3 regions of the Mesorhizobium silamurunense genome follow, and region 1 is predicted to be linked to each of the others. Evidence: riboswitches for the same ligand, from Rfam matches in the RefSeq annotation. Region 1 holds a riboswitch; each other region holds the start of a gene.
The links. A riboswitch is a leader RNA that binds a small molecule or an ion and turns the genes downstream of it on or off. The one in region 1 is predicted to bind thiamine pyrophosphate.

Region 1 (6,403 bases):
CGGCTCAAAAGCGCGCGATAGACAGCCTGATTGCCGGCGAGCCGGAATAAGGCTGGACGTTGGCGTGTTAGCTGCCAAATAGCGCCTTCAAGCGCTCAATGGCGAGGTTCTCAAGCTGATCGACGATACCCTCGGCGTACTTGTTCGGGAAAATCGAACCGGTCGCTTCCAGCACGGCCGAAGAGGCGAAGTTGTCGGAAGCGATCAGTTTGAGCGTGGTCCGCTCGTGCCGCTCCTGCCGTAGAAGCAGTTCGTGAACGCGGCAATCGACTGAGGCCAAGGGAGACCGTCCTTAGGTGTCGGGCTGCGCGATGGCACCGTCGGCGGAGTTGTCCATGACAGTTTCGCTCCCATTGGATTGATCTATTTCACGACAAGCACGCGGGCCCTTTCACCGCGGGTCGTGTATTTTGCAGCTTCTCGAAAACAAACCCTTTGCCTTTGCGCACGCTGTCTTCAAGCGGGCTTGCCTTTGCCAGATGCGCCGCAATCGCGCTGGCCAGCATGCATCCCGTACCGCGCATCGACGTAGCAAGGCGCGGTGTGTCGAAGCGGACTGGTTCGTGATCGCAGCGCAACAGAATATCGGTCGATCGGGGTCCCGATCCATGACCGCCTTTGATCAGAATGGCCTGCGCATCCGCGGCCAGCAGTTCCTGGCCCTGCCTGACTGCGCCGTCCTCGTCGACCGCGTGTTCCGCCCCGATAAGAAGCGCAAGTTCGATGAGATTGGGTGTGACGAGACGGCAAAGCGGCATCAGATTGCGCTTCATGACGGCGATGGCACCTGCTTCCAGCAGCGCCAGGCCTGAGGTCGAGGCGAGCACGGGGTCGAGGATTGCCGGCACCTGCGGATTTTCGCGCAGCACTGCGGCAACGGTAACGATGATCTCGGCCGTTGCGAGCATGCCGATCTTGATGGCCGCCACCTTGTTGGCCTGCAGCGCGGCGCGCATCTGATCGGCCACCAGGCTTGGTGACGAACGACGGATTTCCATGACGGCTTCGTGGGTCTGCACCGTCAGCGCGGTGACGGCGAGGCAGGTTCGCACGCCAATCGAAGAGATCGTCTCGATATCGCGCGCAATTCCGGCACCCCCGCTGGAGTCCGAGCCACCGACGACAAGCACATACGGGTCTCGCTTCAGCGCCATTGATCCGTCTTTTCGATCCATTCCCGCGTGCGCGCTTCGGGGTCGTCGTTCAGGGTGATGTCGGTCACCACTGCTGCGCTGTCCGCGCCAGCCGCAAAGACGCCATCGAGCCGTTCCGGGTTGAGGCCGCCAATGGCGACCAATGGAATCGGAGCAACGCATGCCCGCCATTCGGCGATCCGTTCGAGCCCTTGCGGCGTCCATTTCATCTTCTTCAGGATGGTCGGGTAGATGGGGCCGAGCGCGATGTAGTCGGGCTCGGCGGCCATGGCCGTCTCCAGTTCGAGATGATCATGGGTGCTCAGTCCGAGCCTGGTGCCGGCTGCCCGAATCCGCGAACGATCGGCGGTCTGCAAATCCTCCTGGCCGAGATGCACGAAGTCGCAGCCTTCCTCGATCGCTAGCCGCCAATGATCGTTGACGATGAGCTGGCACCGGTGTCGAGCACACAAGGCCTTCGCCTTGCGGATTTCGGTGCGCAACCCGGCCTGATCCATGGTCTTGATGCGGAGCTGAACCAGCTTGACGCCGAGTGGCACCAGCCGCTCGATCCAGGCAGCGCTGTCGACGATCAGGTAGAAGGGATCGAGCTTCATGAAAAAACTGCCCTGCCGATCGTCGGTGTCGACGGCACGGCGACGTCGCGCGGTTCGAGCATTCCCGAACTGAAAGCTTCACGGCCGGCCTCGACCGCCTTGCCGAACGCACGCGCCATGCCGACCGGATCGGCCGCCCTGGCGACCGCCGTGTTCAGGAGCACGGCGTCAAAGCCGAGTTCCATGACGGTTGCCGCGTGCGACGGTCGTCCGAGCCCCGCATCTACAATCAGCGGGACGCCAGGGAAATGTCCGCGCATCGAGCGCAGCGCCATGATGTTGACCGGCCCAAGCGCGGAACCGATCGGTGCGCACCACGGCATCAAGACGTTGCAGCCTGCCTCCAGCAGCCGCTCGGCGACAACAAGGTCGTCGGTGGTGTAGGGAAGTACCGCAAAACCGTCCTCGCACAGGATGCGGGCGGCTTCGACCAGACCGAACACATCTGGTTGTAGCGTGTCGTGGTTGCCGATCACTTCGAGCTTGATCCAGTTGGTACCGAAGACTTCGCGCGCCATTTTCGCGGTCGTGACCGCTTCCTGGACGGAGTGGCAGCCGGCGGTGTTGGGCAGGATTCTGACGCCGAGCGATCGGATCAACGACCAGAATTTTTCGCCAGCCCTGCCGCCCGCCATTTCACGGCGCAACGAGACGGTCACCACCGACGTGCCCGAGGCCTTGACCGCATCTGCAAGGATGGCAGGCGAAGGATATTGAGCCGTGCCGAGAAGCAGCCGGGAGGCAAGCGTCGTCCCGAAAAGTTCGAACATGCTAGCCTCCCTGCATGGGCGAGAGGATTTCGATCCGGTCGCCGTCGCTCAACTGGAACTCCGCCCGCCCGGCTTTGTGCACGAGGTCGCTATTGACGGCCGTTGCCAGCCAATCGCCCTCATAGTCGAGCGCGGCAAGCAGCTCCGCCAGCGTGGTGGCGGCAACCTCATGCGCTTCGCCGTTGACCATCAGCTTCATGAGTAAGTTCCTTGGTTCCGTCTTGATTGAAAACCAGGTCGGCCGCCTGGCGCGCCATGGCGGGGGCGAGGAGAAAACCATGGCGATAGAGCCCGTTGATCGCGACGGTGCTTCCACATGCCTCGACACGCGGCAGGTTGTCGGGAAAGGCCGGACGGACGCCGGCGCCGGTCTCAATGATGCCAGCCTCACCGAAGGCCGGATGGAGAGCATAGGCCGCGCCCAAAAGCTCCATCATCGAACGCGCCGTGACCGGTCCTGTGGACTGGCTTTCGATCATCGTCGCGCCAACCATGAAACGGTGGTCGGTGCGCGGTACCACATAGAGCGGAAAGCGCGGATGTAGCAGCCGGACCGGGCGCGACAGCGAAATGTCCGGCGTGCGCAGGATCAGCATCTCGCCGCGAACGCCGCGCAGCCCGTCGTCTTCTGCCGCCATCCCCGTGCAATCGATCCGGCGATCGAAGCCGGAAACATGCCGGGCGTGGGTGCCGAAGCGGAACTCGACACCCATGGCTGCGAGCCTGTCATGAAGTGCCACCATCGCCTGACGCGGGTCGAGATGAGCCTCATCGGGGAAGAGCAATCCGCGCCGGAAGCGGCCGGCGAGGTCGGTTTCCAGGAGCGCAATTTCGTCCTCATTGACACGCCGATGGCCCGACGTGCGACTTGCGAACCGGTCAAGCTCGCCCGCATCGCGCGGTGCAGCAACAACCAGCGTTCCGGCCCGTGTCACCTGACCCGGCAGCACCGCATCCCACCAGCCGGCGGCGTCGCGTCCGAGATCCAGCACTGGCTGCTCAGCGCTTTCACGCTCGCACCATGGCGCCAGCATGCCGCCGGCGAACCACGATGCGTTGCCACCGATGCCATGCCGGGTCTCGGCGACTGTGACCGTCGCGCCGCGGGCGGCGAGCTCGAAGGCGGCGGTGAGGCCGGCGACGCCGGCCCCTTTGACCAGCACTCTCATGACGGTTCCGGCGCCTCTGGCATGAGCGGTGCGTCGGTCTCGCCAACTGGCATGTAGAGATCGCCGCCCTCGCGGTATTTCGCCGCCATCGCCGCCATGCCCTCCTTTTGGGCCTCGGCGCGGATGTCGTGAGAAATGCGCATGGAGCAGAATTTCGGCCCGCACATCGAGCAGAAATGCGCCAGCTTGTGCGCTTCCTTCGGCAAGGTCTCGTCGTGGAAGGAACGCGCTGTTTCGGGATCGAGCGACAGGTTGAACTGGTCCTCCCAGCGGAACTCGAAGCGCGCGCGGGAAAGGGCATCATCCCTGACTTTCGCCGCCGGGTGCCCCTTCGCCAGGTCGGCGGCATGCGCGGCGATCTTGTAGGTGATCACGCCGGTCTTGACGTCATTGCGATCGGGAAGCCCGAGATGTTCCTTCGGCGTGACGTAGCAGAGCATGGCCGTGCCGAACCAGCCGATCATCGCCGCACCGATGCCGGAGGTGATGTGGTCGTAACCTGGTGCGATGTCGGTCGTCAGCGGCCCCAGCGTATAGAACGGCGCCTCGCCGCAGACGGCGAGCTGCTTGTCCATGTTCTGCTTGACCTTGTGCATCGGCACGTGGCCGGGGCCTTCGATCATCACCTGGCAATCCTTCGCCCAGGCGATCTGCGTCAGCTCGCCGAGCGTCTCCAACTCGGCGAATTGTGCTCTGTCATTGGCGTCGGCGATTGAGCCGGGACGAAGGCCGTCGCCGAGCGAAAAGGACACGTCATAGGCGCGGCAGATGTCGCAGATTTCGTCGAAATGCTCATAGAGGAAGCTCTCCCGGTGATGGTGCAGGCACCATTTGGCCATGATCGAGCCGCCGCGAGAGACGATGCCCGTGACCCGGTCGACGGTCAGCGGGATATAGTGCAGTCGAACACCGGCATGGATGGTGAAATAGTCGACGCCCTGTTCGGCCTGCTCGATCAGCGTGTCGCGATACACCTCCCAGGTCAGGTCCTCGGCGATGCCGCCGACCTTTTCCAGCGCCTGGTAAAGCGGCACCGTGCCGATCGGCACCGGCGCATTGCGCACGATCCATTCGCGAATGTTGTGGATGTTGCGGCCCGTAGACAGGTCCATCACCGTGTCGGCGCCCCAGCGGATCGCCCAGACCATCTTTTCGACCTCTTCGGCCATCGACGAGGTGACCGCCGAGTTGCCGATATTGGCGTTGATCTTCACCAGGAAATTGCGACCGATGATCATCGGCTCGCTCTCGGGATGGTTGATGTTTGCCGGAATTATGGCCCGTCCACGCGCCACCTCATCGCGCACGAATTCCGGGGTGACGAAGTCGGGGATCACCGCGCCGAAGGCTTCGCTGTCGCGGGGCAGCTTGCCGCGGGCGATCTCGCGGCCGAGGTTCTCGCGGATGGCGACGAACTCCATCTCGGGCGTGATGATGCCGGCGCGCGCATAGGCAAGCTGGGTCACCGCCTTGCCTGCCTTGGCCCTGAGTGGCCGGTTGCGAGCAGGAAATTCCGGCGTCAGGCGCTCGCCCGTCGCAAAGCCATTGTCTTCCGGCTGCACATGGCGGCCGTCATAGGCCTCGACGTCACCTCGCGCCGTAATCCATTCGTGGCGAAGCCGTGCGAGGCCCTTTTCGATGCTGGTTTCGACAGTCGGGTCTGTATAGGGGCCGGACGGATCGTAGACGGTGACGGGCGGTTCGCCGGCCGTTGGATGGACGGAGATTTCGCGCATAGGCACCCTGATCTGCGGGTGGATGGCACCGGGCTTGTGGATTTTTCGTGAGGCGGGCAGCGGTCCCGTCGACACGGCGGGGGTGAGGGCATTCATCGTGAGGCTCCTTTGCTCATGCATTGGAGACCCAGTTCTGTGCCGGAAGGATGAAAAGACGCTTTGGCCGCCCTGCTTGCGACAGGCCTCGGGCGTAAACTCCCGCAAAGCGCTTGCACCGTCCCTACGCCAGTATGAACTGGATCAGGTTCAACGGGTCACTGCGCCGCGAAAGCCAGCAGTATCTCAGCCCCTTGCCGGGACTCCCCTGGTGAATGCCCTAGGTTGAACGGGCTTGCGCTAGCTTGTCAAGCGGCTTCGGGCCGCGGCGACGATCTGCGGCCCGTCAGACCCGGGAGGAAGGCTCGTGCATGTGTCGGGCGCACGCCCAGGAGACCAGGCAGGGATAAGGGGATCGCCGAACCGTCGGACTAAAGATCGATCCTTATGATGATCACGCCTTCAATCGGCACCAAAGTTTTGCGCGTAGATCGCCTCGATCCGCCCTGCCTCGTCATTGGTCAGCGCGGCGAATTCCTTTTCGCGGGCCGTTCGACAGGTGGCCACCATTTGGTGAAGGAAACGGGAGGGCAGATTGGCCAGCCACTCGGGCATGTCGATCAAGTCGTCAACCTGCTGCCGGAATTGAGCTGCAGAAAGGCGGTTTCTTAAGGAAGGTCCCGTTCGAAAGGATTGCTACTACCACGCTGTCACGGAACGCTCGTCGAAAACATCGCCAAGCTGCCCAAGGCCACTGCTGTGACTTGATGGAGCATGCCGTTAGCGACGGGCGGTGATCTCTCAATGAAACCCTTTTCGATGTCCAATATCCCGTCCTCGGCCAGCATCGCCAAGTCTGAATCGAGAAAACGGATCGGATCGGATCCGTGGGCGGCACAGATTGCCGGCACATCCGCCTCGAGATCGCACATTAATCGCTCG
Region 2 (6,804 bases), on a different contig from region 1:
AAAATCGAGCGCGCCGAGGGCATGTTCTATATCGACCAGAACGGCCGCAAGATCCTGGACTTCTTCGGCGGCTTCGGTTCGCTGGCCTTCGGCCACAACCATCCGCGCATCCTCGAGGCGCGCAAGAAATTCCAGGAGGAGAAGCGCCAGGAGATCGCCATCGCCTTCATGTCGCAATATGCGGCAGCCCTTGCGCACAACATCGCCAAGTGCTCGCCCGGCGATCTCGACATGGTGTTCCTCGGCTCGTCTGGTTCGGAAGCCATGGAAGCGGCGGTGAAGCTCGCCGAACGCGCCGCAGGCCCCAAGCGGCCGAAGGTCGTCTATGCCGAGAACTCCTTCCACGGCAAGACCAAGGGCGTGCTAGCGATCACCGACGGTCAGCTCTATCGCGCCGAGTTCAAGGTGGCGGACAATGCCGTGCGCGTTCCCTTCGCGGACATCGACGCGGTCGAGCGCGCCTTCCGCAACGATCCCGAGATCGGCGCCATCGTGCTCGAAACCATCCAGGGCGGCGGTGGCATCATCCAGGCGCCGGCCGAATACTGGCAGAAGCTGCGCGCGCTTTGCGACCGGTATGGCGTGCTGTGGGTCGCCGACGAAGTGCAATGCGGCTACGGCCGTTCCGGCCGCTTTTATGCCTTCGAGCATTACGGCGTCGTGCCGGACGTGACGGCGCTGGCGAAATCGCTCGGCGGCGGCAAGGCGGCAGTCGGCGCCATGATCGCCAAGCGCGACGTCTACATGAAGGCCTATGGCACGCCCAAGACGGCGATGATCCATGCCATGGCGACGTTCGGCGGCATGGGCGAGGCCTGTGTCACCGCGATCGAGGCGCTGAACGTCCTCTATGACGAGGGCCTGATCGACAATGCGGCTTCGACCGGCGATTACCTTCGGCAGCGGCTGCAGGCGCTGAAGGCGAAATATCCGAAGATCATCAAGGACGTGCGCGGCAAGGGCTTCATGATCGGGCTCGAGTTCCACGATTTCTCGCAAACCTTGCCGATGGTGCTGCGTCCGCTGGTGAGCGTGCTCGACGACAAGCTGAAGGGCTCGCTGTCGGGCTTCGTCGGCGCGCTGCTGTTGCGCGACTACGACGTGCTCGTCGCCTTCACCGAATACAATCGCAACGTCATCCGGCTCGAGCCGCCGCTGATCTGCCAGCGCGAGCATGTCGACCGCTTCGTCGATGCCTTCGACAGCCTTCTGTCGCGCGGCATCGTGGCGATCGTGAGGGATTTCGTGAAAAGCCAGGTCCGCTGAGACAGACGATGCTGACTAGGCCGCCCATTGTCCCGACCAATGCGCTCGACCGGCTGACCGGCGCCGGTCTTGCCTGGGGCGAGGGGGCTTATGCGAAATGGGCCGCGCCGATCGGCGCGGCGGCCTTCTCGCTTTACATCCTGCTGACCGCCGTGACGGCCTGGTTCATGCCCGATGCCAACTGGGACATGCTGCCTTACCTCGCGATCGCCGAGGAAGGCACCTATCCCGCTCCGCGGGCGCTGCATGACTATGCCTACAGCACCGTCAAGGAAGGTGTGTCGGCGGGCGACTACAAGATGCTGACCGACGATGGCGGCGGCTTCCGCAGCCACATGGCGGAGAATGCCGCCGACTTCCATTCGCTGCTCGGCATGTACCGGATCAAGTTCCTCTACGCCGAGATCCTGTCTGGCCTCAGCCATATCGTCTCGCCGGTCGAGGCGATGCGGCTGGTGCAGGTGTTCTCGGTGCTCTTGTTCGGCGCCATCACATTGCTCTGGCTGCGGGCGGAAGGCGCGCTGGCGCTGGCGCTGGTCGCCGGCGCCATCCTGATCATGGCCGATTTCGGCGATGCCGCGCGGGTTTCGACGCCGGACCTCCTCTGCTCGGCGCTGTTCCTCGGCGGGCTGTTCGCCTATGTCCGCAAACGCGAGACAGCCTCGGCGACCCTGCTTTTCCTCGCCTTCATGGCGCGGCCGGACAACATCGTCTTCCTCGCCATCTTCGCCGTTCTGCTCGTCGCGTTCCGGCAGAAGGCGTGGGGGGCGCTGGCCGGCTTTGCCGCCTCCTTCGTCGCCTATTTCGCCATCTCGCATTGGGCGCAGCATCCCGGCTGGTGGCCGCATCTTTGGTTCTCCAGCATAGAGCAGCACTACAATATGGACGGCTTCGAACCGCCATTCTCGGTGGCGGCCTATCTCAAGGCCTTTGCCGCCTCGGTGGTGCGCGCCATCGACGTCAACAGTTGGGTCGGCGTCTCGGTGCTGGCTTTAGCCGGCTGGTACGGGCTCGACCGCGCCGGCTTCCGGCTCGACCGCCGCGCCGGCATCCTGCTTGCGGCATTGGTGCTCGGCGTGCTCGCGAAGTTCACGGTCTTCCCGATCCACGACACCCGCATCTATTTTCCCAATCTTCTGCCGCCCTTCCTGCTGCTCGCCGCGCGGCTGATGGCGCTGTGGGCATCGGCGAGCCCGGATCGGCACCGCGAGGTGCAGCACGTCGTTTCCGGAGACAAGTCATGAGCTCAGTTTCCACCATCGCGCGCGTTCTGTTGTCGCTCGGCCTTCCAGCAGGCCTGCTCGATCGTGGACCCTCGCTGCGCGGCACGAAGTTCCTCGCCAACGCGGCGCTCAAGGCGCGCTTCGGCGGTGGACGACCATTCCAGATGGTCAATGTCGGCGCCTGCGACGGCGCGCTGTTCGACGACGTGACGCCCTGGCTGCACCGCATCAGGGGTGCTCGGGCGATGCTGGTCGAGCCGATTCCCTACAACCAGAAGCGGCTGCGCGCCAACTATCCGGACACCGGGCGCTTCGTCATCGAGCCGGTGGCGGTGACCAGGACAAAGGGTACCATCACCGTCCATACGTTCGATGCCGCCGCGCTCGAGGCCGGCACGCTGCCGATCGAGTTCATCGGCTGCTCGTCGGTCACCGACACCAATCTGATGTCCGGCAAGAATGCCTGGGGCGAGGCGGACGCCAATTTCAACAAGTTCGCGCCGCATCTGAAGGACATCGAGGTGCCGTCGGAGACCCTGCAGACGCTGCTCGACCGCAACGGCGTCAGCTATATCGACGCTTTCCTGGTCGATTGCGAGGGCGCCGACTGGATGGTGTTCGACCAGCTCGACCTCCAGCGCTACCGTCCCGGCATGATCAAGATCGAGGTCGGCGCGCTGTCGGCGGCCGAGATCGGCCAGGTCGTCGTCAAGCTCAAGACCGCTGGCTATCAAGTCGGCTTCCAGGCCGAGGACATCTGGGCCTTCGCCTAGCTTCCACCGCTGTGGCGGCAATCGAACCCAATTGCCGTTCGGGCCGGATGCGCTTGACAAAGCGGCGGCGGCTCGTTCAACTGAGCCATTCACCAGGGGAGTCCCGGCAAGGGGCTGAGATACTGCTGGCTTCGCGGCGCAGTGACCCGTTGAACCTGATCCAGTTCATACTGGCGTAGGGACGGTGCAAGCGCTTTGCGGGACTCCATGCCCGAAGACCTGTTCGCACAGGTGGACCAAGGCGGCTTTTCATCCTTCCGGCACAGAACTGGGTCTCCAATGCAGATGAGCAAAGGAGCCTCAAATGAATGCCTTGACCCCCGCCGTTTCGACGGGACCGCTGCCCGCCTCACGGAAAATCCACAAGACCGGCGTCCTCCATCCGCAGATCAGGGTGCCGATGCGCGAGATCAGCGTGCACCCGACCGCCGGTGAGCCGCCGGTGACGGTCTACGATCCGTCAGGCCCATATACCGACCCCGCGATCGAAACGAACATCGAAATGGGACTTGCCCGGCTTCGGCAGGACTGGATCGCGGCGCGCGGCGATGTCGAAGCTTATGACGGCCGCCACGTCAGGCCGGAGGACAACGGATTTGCGACTGGCGAACGGCTGACGCCGGAATTTCCTGTCCGCAATCGTCCTCTGCGGGCGAAAGCCGGCAAGGCGGTGACGCAGCTTGCCTACGCGCGTGCAGGGATCATCACGCCCGAAATGGAATTCGTGGCCATCCGCGAGAACCTCGGCCGCGAGACGCTGTGGGGCAAGCTGCAACAGGATGGCGAGGCGTTCGGTGCATCGATTCCGGATTTCGTCACACCGGAATTCGTGCGCGACGAGGTGGCGCGCGGCCGCGCCATCATCCCCGCCAACATCAACCATCCCGAGAGCGAGCCGATGATCATCGGCCGCAATTTCCTGGTGAAAATCAACGCCAATATCGGCAATTCCGCAGTCACCTCGTCGATGGCCGAGGAGGTCGAAAAAATGGTCTGGGCGATCCGATGGGGCGCCGATACGGTGATGGACCTGTCTACCGGCCGCAACATCCACAACATCCGCGAATGGATCGTGCGCAATTCGCCGGTGCCGATCGGCACGGTGCCGCTCTACCAGGCGCTGGAGAAGGTGGGCGGCATCGCCGAAGACCTGAGCTGGGAGGTCTATCGCGACACGCTGATCGAACAGGCCGAGCAGGGCGTCGACTATTTCACCATCCACGCCGGCGTGCGGCTGCATTACATCCCGCTGACCGTCGATCGGGTCACGGGTATCGTCTCGCGCGGTGGCTCGATCATGGCCAAATGGTGCCTGCACCATCACCGCGAAAGCTTCCTCTATGAGCATTTCGAGGAAATCTGCGACATCTGTCGTGCCTATGACGTCTCCTTCTCGCTCGGCGACGGCCTTCGGCCCGGCTCGATCGCGGATGCCAACGACAAAGCGCAATTCGCCGAGTTGGAAACGCTTGGCGAGCTGACCAAGATCGCTTGGGCAAAGGACTGCCAGGTGATGATCGAAGGTCCCGGACACGTGCCGATGCACAAGATCAAGCAGAACATGGACAAGCAGCTCGCTGTCTGCGGCGAGGCGCCGTTCTACACGCTCGGGCCGCTGACGACGGACATAGCGCCGGGCTACGACCACATCACGTCCGGCATCGGCGCCGCCATGATCGGCTGGTTCGGCACGGCCATGCTCTGTTATGTGACGCCGAAGGAACATCTCGGCCTGCCGGACCGCAACGACGTCAAGACCGGCGTGATAACTTACAGAATAGCCGCTCATGCCGCCGACCTTGCCAAGGGGCATCCCGCAGCGAAGGTCCGCGACGACGCGCTTTCCCGGGCGCGGTTCGAGTTCCGCTGGGAAGATCAGTTCAACCTGTCGCTCGATCCCGAAACGGCGCGCTCGTTCCACGACGAAACCTTGCCCAAGGAAGCGCACAAGGTGGCGCATTTCTGCTCTATGTGCGGACCGAAATTCTGCTCCATGCGCATATCCCACGACATCCGCGCCGAAGCGCAGAAGGAGGGGATGGCGGCGATGGCGGAGAAATACCGCGCCGGCGGCGATCTCTATATGCCTGTCAGCGATGCCGCATTCGGCACGGTCGAGTCGTCATGAGGGTGCTGGTCAAGGGGGCCGGCGTGGCCGGCCTCACCGCGGCGTTCGAACTTGCGGACCGCGGCGCGTTGGTCACTGTCGTCGAGGTCCGGTCTCACCTGGGCGGCAATGCGTCATGGGCCGCAGGCGGCATGCTGGCGCCATGGTGCGAGCGCGAGAGCGCCGAGCAGGCGGTGCTGGATCTCGGACGCGGCGCCGCCGACTGGTGGGACGCTGCTTTGCCCGGCCAAGCGACGCGGGCGGGAACGCTCGTCGTCGCGCCGCCGCGTGATGCGGGCGAGCTCGACCGCTTCGCCAGCCGCACCTCGGGCCATCGCTGGTTGGGCGAGGAGGACATCGCAAGGGTGGAGCCCGACCTCGCCGGCCGTTTCAAGCGCGGGCTGTTCTTCCCCGACGAAGCGCATCTCGACCCGCGCCGGGCAATGGCGGCGCTTCATGACAAGCTGGTCGCGATGGGCGTCGACTTCCATTTCGCAACCGACGGCCAAGGCCTTCCAGGCTTCAAATACAGGGTCGACTGCCGGGGGATCGCGGCGGACGATGCGGCGCTGCGCGGCGTTCGCGGCGAAATGCTGATCCTGCGTACGCCGGATATATCGCTGTCTCGTCCCGTCCGGCTGCTGCATCCGCGCTTTCCGCTCTACATCGTGCCGCGCGCCGACCATCATTTCATGGCCGGCGCAACGATGATCGAGAGCCAGGATGCCGGCCCGGTCACCGTCCGTTCCATGATGGAACTGGCCAGCGCCGCCTGCGCGCTCCATCCGGCCTTCGGTGAGGCGGCGATCGTGGAAATGAGCACCGGTGTCCGTCCGGCCTTTGCCGACAATTTGCCAAGCGTCGAAAGGCTCGGCAACGGCGTCGCGATCAATGGGCTCTATCGCCATGGCTTTCTGCTTGCCCCCGCCATGGCGCGGCAGGCGGCTGACATCCTGTTAAATCCCGACAAACGCGTGGGAGCTTGCGCATGAAACTGATCGTCAACGGAGAAGCGCTCGACAGTGCCGCCGCAACGCTGGCGGTGCTGCTTGCCGAGCTTGACTATGAAGGCGATTGGCTGGCGACGGCCGTCAACAGCGACGTCGTACACAAAGCCAACCGGGCGGAATTTCGATTGAGCGACGGCGATCGGATCGAAATCCTTTCGCCCATGCAGGGAGGCTAGCATGTTCGACCTTCTCGAAGCGGTACTGCCTTCGCGCCTGCTGCTCGGCACCGCCCAGTATCCTTCGCCGGCCATCCTGGCCGATGCGGTCAGGGCGTCGGGCGCCTCGGTGGTGACGGTTTCGCTGCGTCGTGAAATGGCTGGCGGCAGGGGCGGCGAAAAATTCTGGTCGCTGGTCAACTCGCTCGGCGTGAGGATCCTGCCCAACACCGCCGGCTGTCACTCCGTGAAGGAAGCCGTCACGACCGC
Region 3 (6,804 bases), on a different contig from region 1:
GGCGATGGTCTTCTGGAAAGAGACCGGGTCGCGCTCGTAGAAGGATGGGTCGGCGATGTTGTTCTCCAGCCTGGAGATCGAGGCCGTCACCGCCTCGATCTTCTTCGGCAGGGATTCCAGCGCGAACTTCTGCTTGAACGAGAGTTTCTTCGCCGGGCCTTTCGAGGTGGCCTGCTCAGTCTTGGGCGCGGCGTTTGCGTCCGTGGCTTCGGCCCTGGGTCTTGCCCTGCGATCCTCCAGCCTCGAGCCGCCGCGCTGCGCCAGCATGTCGGAATAGCCGCCGGCATATTCGATCCAGCGGCCGCCGCCGTGGGGCGCGATGACGCTGGTGACGGTGCGGTCGAGGAAATCGCGGTCGTGGCTGACCAGGATCACCGTGCCGGCAAAGCCTGCGACGAGCTCCTGCAACAGCTCCAGCGTCTCCATGTCGAGGTCGTTGGTCGGCTCGTCGAGCACCAGGAGGTTGGCGGGCCTGGCCAGCACGCGGGCAAGCAGGAGACGCGCCCGCTCGCCGCCCGAAAGCTCGCGCACCGGCGTGCGCGCCTGCTCCGGTTTGAACAGGAAATCCTTCATATAGGAGACGACGTGGCGCTGCTCGCCATTGACCACAAGGTTCTCGCTGCGCCCGTCGGTGAGATAATGTGCCAGCGTCTCCTGCGGGTCGACGGCTTCGCGCTTCTGGTCGAGCGTCGCGATCTCCAGATTGACGCCGAGCCGCACGGCGCCCGCGTCCGGCGCCAGCTCGCCGGTCAGCATCTTGAGCAGCGTCGTCTTGCCGGCGCCGTTGGGGCCGACCAGGCCAACACGGTCGCCGCGCTGGATGCGGGTCGAAAAACCCTTGACCACGGTCAGGTCGCCAAAACTTTTCTCGATGTTCTTGGCCTCGATCACCAGCTTGCCGGATTCGGCGGCGTCGCTCGCCACCATGGTCGCCGAGCCCTCGGCGCCGCGATGGCTGCGGAAGCGCTGGCGCATGGCCTGGAGTTCGCCCAACCGGCGCATGTTGCGCTTGCGCCTCGCCGTCACGCCGTAGCGCAGCCAATGCTCCTCGCGCACGATCTGGCGACCAAGCTTATGCTGCTCGCGCTCTTCCTCTTCCAGCACCTGGTCGCGCCATTCCTCGAAATGCGCAAACCCCTTATCCAGCCGCCGCGTCTGGCCGCGGTCGAGCCAGACCGTGGCGCGCGAGACGCGCTCGAGGAAGCGGCGGTCGTGCGAGATCAGGATGACGGCGGACGAGGTGCGGGCAAGCTCCTCTTCCAGCCATTCGATGACCGACAGGTCGAGATGGTTGGTCGGCTCGTCGAGCAGCAGGATGTCGGGCTCGGGCGCCATGACGCGGGCAAGCGCCGCGCGGCGCGCCTCGCCGCCGGAAAGGTCGTCCGGCCGTTCCTCGCCGGTCAGGCCGAGATGGTCCATCAGATAGGTGGCGCGATGCGGATCGTCGGCCGGGCTCAGCCCTGCCTCGACATAGGCGCGCACAGAGGCAAAGCCATCCATGTCAGGCATTTGCGGCAAATAGCGAACCGTCGCCGAAGGCTGGCGGAAGACCTCGCCATCCTGCGGCTCGATCATCCCGGCGGCGATCTTGAGCAGCGTCGACTTGCCGGAACCGTTGCGGCCGACCAGCGCGATCTTCTCGCCGGCGGAGGCACTGAGCGCAGCACCGTCGAGCAGCGGCGTGCCGCCAAAGGTCAATTTTATGCCGTCGAGATTGAGAAGAGGCGGAGCCATGTCAGCTTTCGGGAAGAGGATAGGGGTGGGCGAGCAGCAGCGCCCGGCCACGCTCGAGCGCGATCTCGAGCCGGCCCTTGACCTCGTTTGATATAGTGAGCGAGGAGCCGAACGCCACCTCGACACGGTCAAGCGGCCACTTGGCGCCGGAGACCGTCAGGCCGGCGAGTTCGGAAAAGCCGAGCACCGAAAACAGCGTGCCGTCGGCATAGTCGAAGCCGGCCTTGCCCGGCAGGATGGGCACGCCTTCCTGCGCGCCGCTGGTCAGCAGCACCGTCGTGCCTGCCTCGGCCAGCCGCACGCTTAGAGCCAGATGCAGGAAGGCATGGTCGGCGCGCTTGCCGCCGAAGGCGCCGGCCAGCACCAGGCGCGTGGCGCCGCGCGCAAGCGCCTCGGCGATGGCGAGCTCGCCGTCCGTCATGTCCTTTTCAGCCGGAAAGATCTTGCGCGGCACGGCGGCAAGATCCTCCGGCAGGTTCGCCGGCACGGAGTCGAAATCGCCGACCCACAGCTCCGGCACCAAGCCAAGCATGCGGGCATGGCCGATGCCGCCGTCGGCCGCGATGACGCGGGAGCCTTCGATCTGGCGATCGAGCCGAGGCGTGCGCACGAGGTCGCCGCCAAGCAGGATGGTGAATGTGCCCATGGGCGTCGCCCTTACCAGCCCCGCCCGCGAAACGGAAGCCAGGCGCATCCAAACGGAACGGCGCTGCGTTCCAGAGTAAGCCGTGATGCATTGGATGCCAGGCAAACTTCCGCTTGCGCCCCGCATCGGCCGGGCCTATGTCTCGAAACGCTCTAACGGGGTGCCGGACGCTGACTTTGCGAACCGGCTGAGAGGCGACAAAGCCAACCCGCTGAACCTGATCCGGTTTGTACCGGCGGAGGGATTAGACGTTTCGGACCATCCGACGCCTCAATTCCTTTAACGCGAACGAAGGAGGCGCCGATGCGCTCACTGTTGTCCCAGCTTATTCTCGCAACGGGCGTTGTTTCACTTCTGGCAGGCATCGGGCCCGCCGAGGCGAAGGACAAGCTCACCGTCTATACCTATGAAAGCTTCACCGCCGACTGGGGTCCGGGACCTGGGGTGAAGAAGGAATTCGAAGCCGAATGCGGCTGTGATCTCGAATTCGTATCTGTCGCCGACGGCGTGGCGCTGCTCAATCGCGTCAAGCTGGAGGGCGCCGGCACCAAGGCCGATGTCGTGCTCGGCCTCGACACCAACCTGACGGCCGACGCCAAGGCGAGCGGGCTGTTCGCGCCGCATGGCGAAGTGTCCGGCATCAATGTGCCGGGTGGCTGGAGCGATGATACCTTCGTGCCCTTCGACTACGGCTATTTCGCCGTCGTCTACGATACCGAAAAGCTGAAGAGCCCGCCGAAAAGCCTGAAGGAACTGGTCGAGGGCGCCGGCGCCGACAAGATCGTCATCCAGGATCCGCGCACCTCGACGCCGGGCCTGGGGCTGCTGTTGTGGGTGAAGTCGGTCTATGGCGACAAGGCGCCGGAAGCATGGGCGAAGCTCAAGGCAAAAGTGCTCACCGTGACGCCGGGCTGGAGCGAGGCCTACGGCCTGTTCACCAAGGGCGAGGCGCCGATGGTGCTGTCCTACACCACCTCGCCGGCCTACCACATGGTGGCCGAGAACACCGAGCGCTACCAGGCGGCGTCCTTCGAGGAGGGCGAGTACCTGCAGATCGAGGTCGCCGGCATCACCACGACCGGCGCGAAGAACCCGCTGGCGGAAAAGTTCATTGCCTTCATGACAGGGCCGAAATTCCAGGACGTCATCCCCGAGACCAACTGGATGTTCCCGGCCGGCAAGACCGACAAGCCGCTCAATCCTGCCTTCGACAAACTGGTGAAGCCAACCAAGACCCTGCTGTTCAGCCCGGAGGAGGTCGCGGCCAACCGCAAGGCTTGGGTGGATGAATGGCTGGCGGCGATGAGCAAGTGACTGCGCCTTTCACCTTCCCCCTTGTGGGGAGGGTCGATCCGCGAAGCGGAGCGGGGTGGGGGTAGCGACGTTGCGGACTTCCTCACCCCCGCCCCGGTTCGCTGATGCCGCTTCGCGGCATCCGCTCACCGACCCTCCCCACAAGGGGGAGGGTGGCAGGCCGGCGCCTGATTCCCGCATAACCGCCGGCATCGTCGCCCTTGCGGCAGTCGCCGTGCTCATCGGCGGCGCCTTCGCCGGACTCATCCTCGAAGGCGCCCGCGACCCGTCGGGCGCTGCCGGCGCCTTCGACAGCTATCTCTTGCGCGTCGCCCGCTTCACGCTGTGGCAGGCGCTGCTATCCACATTGCTGTCGGTCGCGCCGGCGCTGCTGGTGGCGCGCGCTCTGTCCCGGCACCCGAAGTTTCCCGGGCGTCGCCTGATGCTGCAGCTCTTCACCGTGCCGCTGGCGCTGCCGGCAATCGTTGCGGCGCTCGGCGTGTTGGCGCTCTACGGCCATGCCGGCTATTTTGCCGGCGTCCTCGGCGGCCTTGGCGGTCAGGAATGGCCCGGCATCTACGGCCTGTCCGGTATCCTCGTCGCGCATGTCTTCTTCAACCTGCCTTTGGCCACGCGCCTGTTCCTGGAGGCGCTCGGCACCGTGCCCGCCGACCAGTGGCGGCTAGCGAGCCAGCTCGGCATGGGGGCTTGGCCGGCGTTGCGGCTGATCGAATGGCCGGCGCTGCGCGCGGCATTGCCGGGCGTCGCCGGGCTGGTCTTCATGCTCTGCATCACCTCCTTCACCATCGTGCTGACGCTGGGCGGCGGACCGGCGGCGACGACGCTGGAGGTCGCGATCTACCAGGCGCTGCGCTTCGATTTCGATCCTGCGCGGGCCGTGACACTGACGTTCCTTCAGATCGTCCTGACCTTCGTCGTGGTCGCCATGCTGACGCGGCTCGGCGCCAACACGGTCGGCGATGCCAATCTGCCGGTGGCGCCACGCCGCTATCTTGCGACCGGCAAGGCCGAAACGCTGCTGAATGCCGGCCTGATTGCGTTTGCCTTGCTGTTCGTCGCCGGGCCGATGGCGGCGACCGTGCTCGCCGGGCTGGGGGCGGATCTCGGCCGGCTGGCCGGCGAGGACGCCGTGCGCCGAGCGACGCTCACCAGCGCCGGGCTCTCTTTCTTCTCGGCGCTGCTTTCGGTGACGCTGTCACTCTCGCTGATCGCCGCCCGGCGCGCGTTGGCCTTGCGGCGTGCGGGCAGCGCTACGTCGCTGCTCGAGCATGCCGCCGACACCGGCGCCGGTTTCGTGCTCGTCGTGCCGCCGATCGTGGTCGGCGCCGGCTGGTTCCTGGCTTTGCGCAACATCACGGATGTGTTCGCCATCGCACCCGTCATGGTCGTTGCCGTCAACGCGGTTATGGCGATGCCGTTCGCCATCCGCGCCGTTCGCCCGGCCTACGACGCGGCGAGCGAGCGCCATGAGCGGCTCTGCCTGGCGCTCGGCATTTCCGGCTGGAACCGGCTACGCCTGGTCGACTGGCCTTCGCTTCGGCGGCCTTTAGCCACCGGCTTTGCCTTCGCCATGGCGCTGTCGCTCGGCGACCTCGGCGTGATCGCGCTGTTCGGCAGCGATTCGGTGCAGACCTTGCCCTATCTCTTGCTCGCGCGCATGGGCAGCTACCGGACCGCCGACGCCGCGGGGCTTGCCTTGCTGCTCGGCCTCGTTTGCCTGATGCTGGTTATCGCCGCCGACTGGCTGGGGCGGGAAGCAAAGGCATGACAACGGCAAACAATGGCATAGCGGCGGAGAAGGCGCTGGCCGTGACGCTGGACGACGTTTCGTTCAGCTATAGCGAGGCATCGTTCGGCTTCGATGCCGAATTCGCCGCCGGCAGGATCACCGCTGTCATGGGGCCGAGCGGTTCAGGCAAGTCGACGCTGCTCAATCTGGTCGCCGGCTTCGAATCGCCCGGCGCCGGCAAGGTGCTGATCGGCGGAATCGATGTCGGCGACACTGCGCCTTCCGCGCGGCCGGTGTCGATGGTGTTCCAGGAAAACAATCTGTTTGCCCATCTTTCGGTCGAAGGCAATGTCGGGCTCGGCCGCTCGCCATCGCTCAAGCTCTCTGCCGCCGACCGCCATGCGGTGTCGGAGGCGCTGGCGCGCGTCGGCCTTGCCGGCAAGGAGAAGCGGCTGCCGCGCGAGCTTTCGGGCGGCGAGCGGCAGCGCGTCGCGCTGGCAAGGGTGCTCCTGCGCGACCGTCCGGTGCTGCTGCTCGACGAGCCTTTCGCCTCGCTCGGCCCTGCACTGCGCGACGACATGCTCGACCTTGTGGCCGGCATCCATGCCGAGCGGCAGATGACGGTGCTTTTCGTCACGCACCAGCCGGAGGACGCGCGCCGCATCGGCCAGGAGATAGTGTTTGTCGACGAGGGCAGGGTCGCGGCAACGGGGTCGGCCGCCGATTTCTTCGACGGCTCTGGACCGGACGCCTTCCGGCGCTATATCGGCGATCGAGGCGGCAGCGTTGCCGGATCACAACATATTGCCCGGAAGCGGACATAATTTACGGCCAAACCGGCTGCGGGTAATCCGGCGTTTGCTTGCCTTGTCCGGGGGAGTGTGGCTAGGTCCGGCCATGCTGGTCCGGAGTGGCCGTGATTTGCCGAAAGATTTCGAAAGGAAGCCGATCTGACGACCGGCATCGAGAGTGCGTGGACGAGGCCGCTGGCGCGATTTTTCGCGATGGCCGGCTTTGCCGTGGCGCTGGCGAGCTGCCAGATGTTCACACCGCCGGACGTGCAGGAGTCCGGTTTCCAGCCCTCGGATAAGCCGATCACGGTCGACAATGTCGTCGCCAACGCCAAGCTTGCCGAGATGGCGAAAGCGCAGCATCCGCGAATTCTCGCCACCTATGGCGGCGAATATTCCGATCCGAAGCTCGAGCGCATGGTGGCCAAGGTCGTCGGCAATTTGACGGTGGTGTCGGCCAACCCGACGCAGACCTATCGCATCACCATTCTCAATTCGCCCAACGTCAACGCCTTCGCGCTGCCGGGCGGCTATCTCTATGTCACGCGCGGGCTCTTGGCGCTGGCCAACGATTCCTCGGAGCTCGCGGC

Region 2: another riboswitch for thiamine pyrophosphate. It lies ahead of thiC (phosphomethylpyrimidine synthase ThiC); the one in region 1 lies ahead of thiC (phosphomethylpyrimidine synthase ThiC).
Region 3: another riboswitch for thiamine pyrophosphate. It lies ahead of thiB (thiamine ABC transporter substrate binding subunit); the one in region 1 lies ahead of thiC (phosphomethylpyrimidine synthase ThiC).

What each region holds. Positions count from the first base shown of each region.
Region 1 is NZ_LPVS01000052.1:242-6,644, reverse strand. Features, by position in the region: partial or broken gene glyA (serine hydroxymethyltransferase) at 1-280, opposite strand, end outside; gene AU465_RS14420 (hydroxymethylpyrimidine/phosphomethylpyrimidine kinase) at 369-1,154, opposite strand; gene AU465_RS14415 (thiamine phosphate synthase) at 1,145-1,750, opposite strand; gene AU465_RS14410 (thiazole synthase) at 1,747-2,520, opposite strand; gene thiS (sulfur carrier protein ThiS) at 2,522-2,719, opposite strand; gene thiO (glycine oxidase ThiO) at 2,688-3,689, opposite strand; gene thiC (phosphomethylpyrimidine synthase ThiC) at 3,686-5,521, opposite strand; TPP riboswitch at 5,625-5,741, opposite strand; gene AU465_RS14390 (hypothetical protein) at 5,924-6,085, opposite strand; partial or broken gene AU465_RS14385 (hypothetical protein) at 6,172-6,403, opposite strand, start outside.
Region 2 is NZ_LPVS01000098.1:43,256-50,059, forward strand. Features, by position in the region: gene AU465_RS29185 (aspartate aminotransferase family protein) at 1-1,266, shown strand, start outside; gene AU465_RS29190 (hypothetical protein) at 1,275-2,510, shown strand; gene AU465_RS29195 (FkbM family methyltransferase) at 2,507-3,262, shown strand; TPP riboswitch at 3,347-3,462, shown strand; gene thiC (phosphomethylpyrimidine synthase ThiC) at 3,567-5,390, shown strand; gene thiO (glycine oxidase ThiO) at 5,387-6,361, shown strand; gene thiS (sulfur carrier protein ThiS) at 6,358-6,555, shown strand; gene AU465_RS29215 (thiazole synthase) at 6,557-6,804, shown strand, end outside.
Region 3 is NZ_LPVS01000041.1:55,991-62,794, reverse strand. Features, by position in the region: gene AU465_RS11910 (ABC-F family ATP-binding cassette domain-containing protein) at 1-1,734, opposite strand, end outside; gene AU465_RS11905 (thiamine diphosphokinase) at 1,736-2,380, opposite strand; TPP riboswitch at 2,527-2,641, shown strand; gene thiB (thiamine ABC transporter substrate binding subunit) at 2,684-3,694, shown strand; gene thiP (thiamine/thiamine pyrophosphate ABC transporter permease) at 3,873-5,462, shown strand; gene thiQ (thiamine ABC transporter ATP-binding protein) at 5,459-6,247, shown strand; gene AU465_RS11885 (M48 family metalloprotease) at 6,428-6,804, shown strand, end outside.